Acuticoccus sp. I52.16.1: one gene and its partner. The protein of the gene in region 2 interacts with the protein of the main gene of each other region in a pairwise test. Links are inferred from orthologs where the notes say so. Each region holds a gene or a part of one and is shown on either strand. Other genes may lie near its edges.

What was found. Proteins that work in one complex are often made in the same cells at the same time.
Region 1: the proteins of rplK (region 2) and MRB58_RS02460 interact in binary tests that used the Escherichia coli proteins (3 or more experiments, as listed by UniProt). The link is inferred for Acuticoccus sp. I52.16.1 from one-to-one orthologs.

The regions. Positions count from the first base shown.
Region 1 is NZ_CP094828.1:537,482-542,478, reverse strand. What follows is about bases 983-3,891. They hold MRB58_RS02460 (50S ribosomal protein L11 methyltransferase), read right to left. Parts: upstream 2,916-3,891; coding sequence 2,049-2,915; downstream 983-2,048. Other genes in these bases: MRB58_RS02450 (ATP F0F1 synthase subunit B), read right to left, coding at 3,765-3,891; MRB58_RS02455 (glutathione S-transferase family protein), read right to left, coding at 2,986-3,597; MRB58_RS02465 (hypothetical protein), read left to right, coding at 1,777-1,998; MRB58_RS02470 (aminopeptidase P family protein), read right to left, coding at 983-1,570. In the rest of the region: more of MRB58_RS02470, read right to left, coding at 1-982; more of MRB58_RS02450, read right to left, coding at 3,892-4,250; MRB58_RS02445 (F0F1 ATP synthase subunit B), read right to left, coding at 4,243-4,884; MRB58_RS02440 (F0F1 ATP synthase subunit C), read right to left, coding at 4,891-4,997. UniProt on the Escherichia coli protein: Methylates ribosomal protein L11.
Region 2 is NZ_CP094828.1:809,790-814,978, forward strand. What follows is about bases 1,061-3,901. They hold rplK (50S ribosomal protein L11), read right to left. Parts: upstream 2,777-3,901; coding sequence 2,345-2,776; downstream 1,061-2,344. Other genes in these bases: MRB58_RS03620 (hypothetical protein), read right to left, coding at 1,112-1,399; rplA (50S ribosomal protein L1), read right to left, coding at 1,651-2,352; nusG (transcription termination/antitermination protein NusG), read right to left, coding at 2,903-3,439; secE (preprotein translocase subunit SecE), read right to left, coding at 3,483-3,653. In the rest of the region: rplL (50S ribosomal protein L7/L12), read right to left, coding at 1-214; rplJ (50S ribosomal protein L10), read right to left, coding at 266-904; MRB58_RS03650 (metallophosphoesterase), read right to left, coding at 4,125-4,934. UniProt on the Escherichia coli protein: Forms part of the ribosomal stalk which helps the ribosome interact with GTP-bound translation factors.

The sequences.
Region 1 (4,997 bases), 270 kb from region 2 along the record:
GCACGAGGCAGACGTTCTCGATCCGGATGCCGAAGGCGCCGGTGTGGTAGTCCCCCGGCTCGTTGGACAGGATCATGCCCGGCTCGAGGGCAGTCGTGCCGCGGCGGGAGATGGAGGCCGGACCCTCGTGCACGGCGAGGGCGGCGCCGATGCCGTGGCCGGTGCCGTGCTTGAAGTCGTGGCCGGCGCGCCAGAGCGCCATGCGCGCGAGGGGATCGAGTTCGGAGCCCAGCGCGCCTTCGGGGAATCGCTGCCGGGCGACGGCGATGTGCCCCTTCAGAACGCGCGTATACTGGATCCGGAAGTCGTCGGGACCCGGATCGCCGCCGGCGACGAAGGTGCGGGTGATGTCGGTGGTGCCGTCCTCGAACTGTCCGCCGCAGTCGATCAGGACGGGCTCGCCGGCAGCGATGACGCGGTCGGTCGTCTCGTCCACGCGGTAGTGGACGATGGCGCCGTGCGGGCCGGAGCCGGAGATGGTGTCGAACGAGATGTCGGTCGCGCCGGCCTCGCGGCGGAAGTCTTCCAGTTGCCGGACGAGGTCGATCTCGGTGGCGCCGACGGCGTGGGCCTCGCACCAGGCGAGGAAGCGCACCATGGCGACGCCGTCGCGCAGGTGGGCGGCGCGCATCCCGGCGATCTCGGCGGGGTTCTTGATTGCCTTGAGGCGCTGGACGGGGTCGTTGCCCGGCGCCGGCGTTCCGGCACTCTCTATCGTGGAGAGCACGGCGTCGGACGTGCGGGCGGGGTCGGCCGCGACGGTCTTGCCGGCACTGAGGGTGGCGAGGCGGGCAAGGAGATCGTCGGCGCCGGCAATGGTGGCGTGTCCGGCTAGGTCTGCGACGATTTCATCGGGCACCTTCTCGGGATCGACGAAGACGGTGACCTCGCCCTCCTTGGGGACGAAGGCGCGGGCGAGGACCAGCGGCGTGTGGGCGACGTCGGCGCCGCGCCAGTTGAGCAGCCAGGAGACCGAGTCGCTGTCGGCGATGAAGAGGGCGTCCGCGTCCATGGCGGCCCGCACGTCGGCGATCTTCTGCGTCATGGTGCGGCCGGCGAGGTGGGCGGGGTGGGCGCGCACCTGGCCGCGAGGCGGGGCGGGGCGCGCCGGCCACACGGCGTCGACGGGATTGTGGTCGAGCTTCACCAGGGTCAGCCCTTCGGCCTGCTTGGCGATTCGCTCCAGATCGTTGCGGCTGTGGAGGTGCGGGTCCACGCCGAGCGTGATGCCGGCGAGGTGCTCGCGCGCCCAGGCCTTCGCGGCGGCGGGGTCGCTGGCGATGTGGAAGGATGGCGGAACCTGGGCCGAGGCTTGCAGCGTGTAGCGGCCATCCGTCACGAACATGGCAGCATCCCGCAAAACGTAAGCCCTGCCGGCGGAGCCAGTAAAACCGCTGATGAACTGCAACCGCTCTTCGGAGGCCGGCAGATACTCGCTCTGATAGGCGTCCTCGTGCGGGACGACCACCCCGTCGACTCCCAGAGAGTCAAAGCTATCCCTTAGAGTTGCAAGGCGTTTTTCGATATCTTCGGGGGGCGTGGCGGCGGCGTCGAAGGTTTGGAAAGGCATGGCGGATGGGGGCCTGAGGATAAGCTGAGGAGTGTGAATTCAGGGATGGGCGCAGGGTGTCATGCGTGTTGCGTTGCACCAGGCGGAGCCTGCCATGCAGGTCTGTGCATTGAGATCAGGGGCGATTCTCGTACCTTCCTCGGTGTCGATCGCTGCATGAGAAGTTCTCGCAAGTTGTTGCAGCGCACAAACCAGGGATACATGACATGGCCATCACCGCCACCCAAGACTTTGCCGCGGACCGTTCGGCGTCTTCGAAGGGTTTCTTTGCTCGTCTCGGCGAGAAGGTCATGCAGTCGCGCAAGCGTCAGGCGGACCGCGCGGTGGCTGCATACCTTCTGAGCCTCGACAATGCCACGCTCGCCAAGCTGGGTTACGAGCGCGAAGAGATCATCAAGCGCGACCCGCGCGGCTACCCCTTCGTCTAATCGCGTCGCTGAGGGCGCGGCGCCCCGCCGGCCGGCGCGACGACCCGTGGTCATCGCAGCGGCCGACGTAGGGTGAGCGTCGCCCAGTCCTCGATGATGATCTGATCGGTCACCACCAGCCCACGGGCCCGGTAGGCGGCCTTGACCGGACGGACATGCGCCGTCCGCAGACCGGAGAGAATGAGCGTACGGCCTGTGGCCAGGGCCAGCTCGTTCGCCATCGCGATCAACGGTCGCGCCAGAATGTTCGCGATCACCGTCTCGGCGCTCGCGAACGGCCCCGCTCGCACCACAACCGGGACAGGTCTTTGCGTACGGTTGGCGGCGACGTTGCGGCGTGCCACCTCCACGGAGACCGGATCGATATCGCCAGCCGCGACCGACCGCGCACCCAAGCGGTCGGCCGCGATGGCGAGCACGCCGGTCCCCGTCCCCACATCCGCCACGGTCGTCAGCGGCTGCCGCTTGGCGAGCCGCTCGAGCGCGATGAGGCAGCCGCGCGTCGACGCATGGTGCGCGGTGCCGAAGGCGCGACCGGCGTCGATCTCGATACGCCAGCGCGTCGGTAGCATCCGCGCGCGATCATGCGAGCCGAACACCACGAAGCGCCCGGCATGGATCGGGTGCAATGCCTTCTGACTCTCGGCCACCCAGTCGCGCTCGGCGACCGGGTCTTCCTCGAACTCGGGAAGATCCGGCAGCAGCTCGCGCGCCTCGGCGAGCCAGCGCGCGCGACCCTCCGCGTCACGCTCCACGAACATCACGTCGATCAGCCACGGCCCGTCCTGCTCCGGGCGGTAGGCCGACAGGATCGGCTCGCCCTCGTCCACCAGGACGTCGAGCGTCGCGATCATGCGCTCGGTGATGGTTTCGTATTGATCGCCGACCCCGAGGGTCGCGAAAGCGCGCGTGACCATGGACTCTCCCTTTGCCCCTCCTTCTCGCGCCGTTCGCGGCCGACCACAAGGCGGCGTGGGCGTCCCGCGCTCAGTCCAGCGGCGTGGCGACGAAGGCCGGCGTCGCCTCGGCCCGCGCACTGAAAGCGGCGAGGCGCGGGTAGTCCGCCGGCGCGATCAGCCCGGCCAGAATGAACTGCGTGAACCGCCAGACGACGGCGACGGTGATGTCCGGATCGAGCATCCGCTCGCCGCCGAGCCAGGCGGCGGGGTCGACGAGCGGCTCCAGGGCGTCGTAGGCGGCGCGTAGCTGGCCGTCGACACGCCGGATCCAGGGATCGTGCCGCTTATCCTCCGGACGCTGCTGGTGCTCGTAGACGAGCTGGACGGTCTTCTCGCCGGCGGCGAGGGCGAGGGCGGTGACCCGCAGTGCGGTGACGCGTGCGGCCGGATCGCCGGGCTGCAGAGACCGCCCCGGCGGCGCCAGTTCCTCGAGGTGCTGCAGAATGAGTGTCGATTCCATCAGCATCGCGCCGTCGGCGGTGATTAGCGTCGGCGCCTTGACCACCGGGTTGATCGCGCCGAACGCCTCGAAATCGCGGAAGACCGAGAGCGGGACGTGCTCGAACGGCAGTTCGAGGAGCGTCAGCGCGATCGCGACGCGGCGCACGTAGGGCGAGTCCAACATTCCGTAGAGCTTCATCCGGGACCTCCTGGCGCTCGTGACGGGCGATGGGGATACAGATCCACGCCCGCGAAAGAGGCGCGCGGTGCATGGGGGAGGGGAAGGCGCAGCCCCGGCCGGCGCGCGGCACAAAAAAAAGCGGCCGCCGGGGCGACCGCTTCCATGGGCTGGGCGGCGAGGTGCCGTCAGTTCAGCCGGGTGCGAACCGTGTCGATCGATTCGTTGACGAGGCGGTCCGCCGTCGACCCCGAAACACGGGCCTTCAGGATATCCGTCGCGGCGGCGATCGCCAGCTCGGCGGCGCGGCCGCGGATCTCGGCGGTCGCCTGCTGCTCGGCCTGCGCGATCTTGTTCTCGGCCGCCTTGGTCCGCCGCTCGACGAGGTCGCGCAGCTTCTCGTTGGCTTCCTCCGTCAGGCGACGCGCCTCCTTGCGCGCCTCCTCGACGATGGTGGCCGCCTCGGCCTCCGCGTCGCGACGCCGCCGCTGATATTCCGCCAGGAGCGCCTGAGCCTCCTCGCGGTTCTTGCGGGCCTCGTCCAGTTCGTTGCGGATGCGTTGGGTGCGGGCGTCGAGCGCCTGCGCGATCATCCGCGGCCCCCCCACGGCGATGACCACGCCGATGAAGAGGAGCAGCGAGACGAACGCCCAAAAGGTATCGGTATTAAGCACGGGGACCCTCCGCTTGGGCCACGGCCTTGTCGGCGTCGTCGCCGGAGATGGAAACACCCGAGAGCTTCTGGACGATGGCCTGGGCGGCGTCCGAGGCGATGGTGCTCACCTCGGCGAGGGCGGCGTCGCGGCGAGCCGCGATTTCGGCCTCGGCCTCGGCGATGCGCTTGTTCAGCGCCTCTTCGGTCTCCGCCTGCTGGCGTGCCTGCTCGGCCTTGATCTCTTCGCGCCGCTCGTGGGCGATGGCGTAGGCCCGCTGGCGGGCCTCCGTCAGCTCGCGCTCATACGCCGCGATGACCTCGTCCGTCTCGCGCGAGAGCCGGGAGGCTTCGCCCAAGTCGCTCGCGATCCGGTCCCGCCGGTCCTCCAGGATCCCGCCGACCTTGGGCATGATGACCCGGTTGACGAAGAAGTAGAGGATGCCGAACGAGATCGCGAGCCAGAAGAGGTGCGACGGGAAGGCGTCGAAGTCGAACGGCGGGAACACGCTGTCGCCACCGCCGTGGAGCGGTTCGACGACCGCGCCATCGGGGTGCGTGATGTGCGTCCCCGTCGTCCCGGTATCGACGAGATCACCGGCGTTGACGCCCGCCTCCGGGCCGACTTTGACCTCGGCCAGTTCGAACTTCGACATTGACGCTTAAACCGCGAAAAGCAGCAGCAGCGCGATCAGCAGCGAGAAGATGCCGAGCGCTTCCGTCACCGCGAAGCCGAAGATCAGGCGGCCGAACTGGCCGTCGGCGGCGG
Region 2 (5,189 bases):
CGGCCGCGGTCAGGACAACGTCGAACTCCGTCTTCTCTTCGGCCGGGGCCGCAGCCTCGGCACCGCCGCCCATGCCCATCATCGGCATGGCCATCGCCGGCGCGGCGGCCGCGGCGGAAACGCCCCAGCCATCCTCGAGGCGCTTCACGAGGTCGGACACTTCGAGAACGGTCAGCTGCGAGAGCTGGTCGTACAGGCTTTCGATATCTGCCATTTGCTTTGATCTTTCCAGGTTGTCGGTTCAGTGGGCGAGGTCCAGGGGGACTTACGCCGCCGATTCCAGTTTCGCCTTGTAGGCTGCGAAAACACCGATGAGGTTCTGGGCCGGAGCATTGAGCTGCTTGGCCAACTTTTCGCCGGGCTGATTGAGAACCCGCGCGAGGTTGGACCCCGGCATGAGGAGAACGCCCATAAGCTTCGAGCGGAGCTCTTCGATCGGGGGCATCTTGGCCAGCGCCTCGACACCCTTGTCGTCCATCGCCGAGGATCCGAGGATCCCGCCGATGATCTTGAGCTTCTCGTTCTTCTTGGCGTATTCCGTCAGAACTTTCGGAGCTGCGACCGGATCGATCCCGTAGGCGATGCCCACAGGACCCTTGAACATCTCGGACGCGACACTCCGGTCGCCGTTTTCGAGCGCAATCTTGGCGAGACGGTTCTTGATGACTTTGAACTTCGCGCCAGCATCTTTCATCTGACGGCGAAGGTCGGTCATCTCGGCAACGGTCAGCCCGATATACTGGGTGACGACCACGGAGCCCGAATCGGCGAAGACTTCCTCGAGGAAGCCCACCATTTCGCGTTTTTCGGCTCTGTCCACCGTTGTCTCCAAGACATGGGCGACGCGGATCGCGCCACCCGGCTCAAAATGCTCGGACAGGCTCACGCCAGCCGAGCGGTTCACACCCGTCCCGAGAGCGAACGGATCACCGTTCCGACCCCCGTCTATGCAGGTCCATTAAGGGGCTTACGCTACACACCCCTCCTGCAGTCTCGGACAGGCTGCCCCGGCTTCGGCGCCCCTCGTGGAGGCTCCGGTTCCGAGGCGACCCTCTCCCGGCCGAAGCCGGGGGAAGCTTGTGCGCCCTGCGATGCCGGGCGAATTCCTTGTTCAGCGGCGCCCCTCGTCGGAGCTGTCCCGCACGATCCAGTCGAGCAGGCCGGTCACGGCGCTCAGACCCAGGACCACGGCGAAGGCCACCGCGAAGACGACGCCGGCGACGATCACCACCCCGACCAGCGAGCCCCAATGGAGCCCGCCGTCCTGCCCCTCGGGCGACCACATCGCCGAAAGGCCGTACATCAGCGCCAGAGCCGGCGCATAGGCCAGAACCTGGAGCCCGGCGAACACCAGGCCGAACCGGACGTCCCGGCGGCGGATCCGCGCCTCGCCCGGCACGCTCCTAGACCGCCCGTCGCTGCGGGAACTCGGCCGATCCGGGCCTTCTCGCCCGGCGCGTCGCCCCTGTCGTCATCCGGCACCCCCCATTTATGCGGGTCGTGCCGGCGGGCAGGTGTGCCGCGGCGGACCGCGACGCCTCAGCCGACGAGACCCCGCACCACGGTGATCACGAACACCGTCGAGGCCGCGACGAGCGCGGCCAGGACCATGCGACGCCAGCGTGGCTGCGGCTCACCCGGCACGTCGCCCTAGGCCTCCGCGGCCATCGTCGAGATGTCGACCTTCAGGCCTGGCCCCATGGTCGACGTCATCGACGCCTTCTTCATGTAGGTGCCCTTGGACCCGGACGGCCGGGCCTTGTTCACCGCGTCGTAGAAGGCGCGGATGTTCTCGACCAGCTTGTCCTCGTCGAACGAGAGCTTGCCGACGCCGCCATGGACGATGCCCGCCTTCTCGACGCGGAACTGCATGGCGCCGCCCTTGGCGTCCTGCACGGCCTTGGCCACGTCCGGCGTCACGGTGCCCACCTTCGGGTTCGGCATCAGGCCGCGGGGCCCGAGCACCTTACCGAGGCGGCCGACCAGCGGCATCATGTCGGGCGTCGCGATGCAGCGCTCGAAGTCGATCTTGCCGGCCTGAACCTCGGCGACCAGCTCCTCGGCACCGACGATGTCGGCCCCGGCGGCCTTCGCCTCCTCGGCCTTGTCGCCACGGGCGAACACGGCGACCTTGACGGTCTTGCCGGTGCCGTGCGGCAGCAGGCACACGCCGCGGACCATCTGGTCGGCGTGGCGCGGGTCGACGCCCAGGTTGAAGGAGACCTCGACGGTCTCGTCGAACTTCACCTTGGAGCGCTCCTTGAGGAGCTTCACGGCGTCGGTGAGCGAGTGGGACCCGTGACGGTCGAGACCCTCGTAGGCGCCCTGCATGCGCTTTGCGAGCTTAGCCATCGACGACCTCCAGACCCATCGAGCGGGCAGAGCCCATGACCATCTTCGCCGCCTGGTCGATCGAGTCGGCGTTGAGGTCCTTCATCTTCGCTTCGGCGATTTCGCGGCACTGCGCCATCGTGACCGTGCCGGCCTTTTCCTTGCCCGGCGCCTTGGAGCCGGACGACAGGCCCGTCGCCTTCTTCAGGAAGAAGGACACCGGCGGCGTCTTGATTTCGAACGTGAAAGACTTGTCGGTGTAATAGGTGATGACGGTCGGACAGGGCGCACCCTTTTCCATGTCCTGCGTCTTCGCGTTGAAGTCCTTCGTGAACATCACGATGTTCAAGCCGCGCTGACCGAGCGCCGGGCCGATCGGCGGCGACGGGGTCGCGGCGCCCGCGGGCACCTGCAGCTTGATGTAACCGGCAATCTTCTTTGCCATCTCATCTCCTCACGGGCCGAAGCCCTACCAAAAATCGGGCCTCATGCCCGTCTGCGGTCCGGGTCCGGGGATTGGTCGCCCCCTCGCCTCCCGCAACTCGTCGCCGCCCGCAGGAGGCCGGCGCAACTAGTGCGCCACCTTCTCCACCTGGCCGTACTCCAGCTCGACGTTGGTCGGGCGGCCGAAGATGGACACCGCCACCTTCACCCGCGCCCGCTCGTCGTCGACCTCTTCGACCAGGCCGTTGAACGAGGCGAACGGACCGTCCGCCACGCGAACCTGCTCGCCCACCTCGAAGGTCACCTTCGGACGCGGGCGCTCCACCTCCTCGGTCACCTGGTGCAGGATCCGCTCGGCCTCTCGGTCGGGGATCGGCTGCGGGCGCTGCGTGGCGCCCAGGAACCCCGTGACCTTCGGGGTGTTCTTGATGAGGTGGAAGACCTGGTCCGTCAGCGCGCACTTGACGAGGACGTAACCGGGGAACGTGACCCGCTCCGTCTCGACCCGCCGGCCGCGCTTGACCTCGGAGACCTTCTCCTTGGGAACCAGGACCTCTTCGAAAAACTCCGTCAGCCCACGCAGCTCTGCCTCCGCGAGGATCGCCTCGCGGACTTTATTCTCAAAGTTCGTGTATGCGTGGACGATGTACCAACGCTTGTTCATGTCTTTTCCTCGGAGATCCGTCGGGGCTGCCGCTGAAGGCGCCTCAACCGAGGATCTGGCCGACTCCCCAGCCGAGGATCCGGTCCACTAGAAAGAAGAACACCGATGCGAAGGCGCACATGATGAACACCATCACGGTGGTGATAATCGTCTCACGCCGGCTCGGCCACACGACCTTGGCGGTCTCGGCCCTCACCTGCTGGATGAACGTCATCGGATTCGTCGCCACTCAGACCCCTTTTGCCAACCGGGCACGCCCGGCGGCGCTCGTTCTGTTATCGACGCAGTGAAGCCCCGCAGCACCGCCGCAGGGCTTGCCCGACACCGATCGTCGAAACATCAAGGCGCACGACCCCCTTCGGCGCCTCGCGGAGGCCGTACCTAACAATCGTTCGATTGAGATGCAACCCCTTCGGCAGCATCTGCGTTGAGGTGCCCACCTGAAAGTGTGACCGCATGCGCCGGCCACACAACCCGCCTGCACGACCCGATCGCACGACCCGATCGCACGACATGGCAGGGGCGGAGGGACTCGAACCCCCGGCCTACGGTTTTGGAGACCGCCGCTCTACCAACTGAGCTACACCCCTATCTGCGCCATGCAATAATCGCGATCGGCGGTCGCTGCAAGCGCTCAGTCGCATCCCGTGCAATGGCCGGCCCTTCGGGGCCCTCGCGGCACCGCTCACTCCGGCGGCGGCCAGCGCCGCGACACCGCGTGCACCTCGCTTGCCGGCACCGACACCAGCTCGTCCTCCGGCCAGCGCAGCGCCGTCAACGCCCCGCCGAAGACGCACCCGGTGTCGATGCACACGGTGCGGTTCAGCCGGCGCGGCGCCAGCATCGGCGTGTGCCCGTAGACCACCAGCGGCGCGCCGCGGTAGTCGCGCGCCCAATCGATGCGCACGGGCAGGCCCTGGGCGTCCACCTCGCCGGTCGTCTCCCCATACATGGCGAACCGCCGCGCCCGGCCCGACACCTCGCCGTGCATCTCGCCCTTCAGCCCCGCATGGGCCACCAGCAGCGCCCCGCCGTCCAGCCACAGATGCGCCGCCATGCCGGCGATATGCGCCGCCACCGCGGCACGAAAGTCCGGATCCGTGCGCTCCAGCTCGTCCACAGTCTTTTGCAGGCCGTGCTCCAGCTTCACCGGATTGCCGCGCAGGTAACGCTCCAGCTTGTCGTCGTGGTTGCCGCGCACGCCGAGCGCGGTGCCCTCCGCCGTCATTCCCATCGCCGTGCGCAGGACATCGACGTTGCGCGGCCCCCGATCGGTCAGATCGCCCACGAAGACGACACGCCGCCCATCGGGATGGCGAGCGCCGGCAAGCCCCGCGCCCGCGGGTAGCGGATCCACCCGGTAGCCCAGCACCTCGAGGAGCCGGCGCAGTTCGACCACGCAGCCATGCACGTCGCCGATGATGTCGAACGGGCCGCAGTCGCCGCGTCGGTCGACCGGCGGGCCGTTGCCCTTGTCTTCGGCATTGCGGCTCATCGCGTTGGGATCATTCGGTCATCACCGTCGGCTTCATCCTCTCCGCCATCTCATGGGACGCCCGGACACCGGGCGAGCGCCCGCGGGCGCACCGGCGGAACCCCGCCCCGCCTCGCCTCGCCTCTCCTGGGCCGGCCCGGCCGCTTCCTGGCCTCCGAGCCGCGTCATTTTGGCATGCAATGTGCAAAGTCGCCCACCACTCCCCGCCATGTGGGGCCGCGATCCATCGCAACCAAGCACATACCTTACTGACCA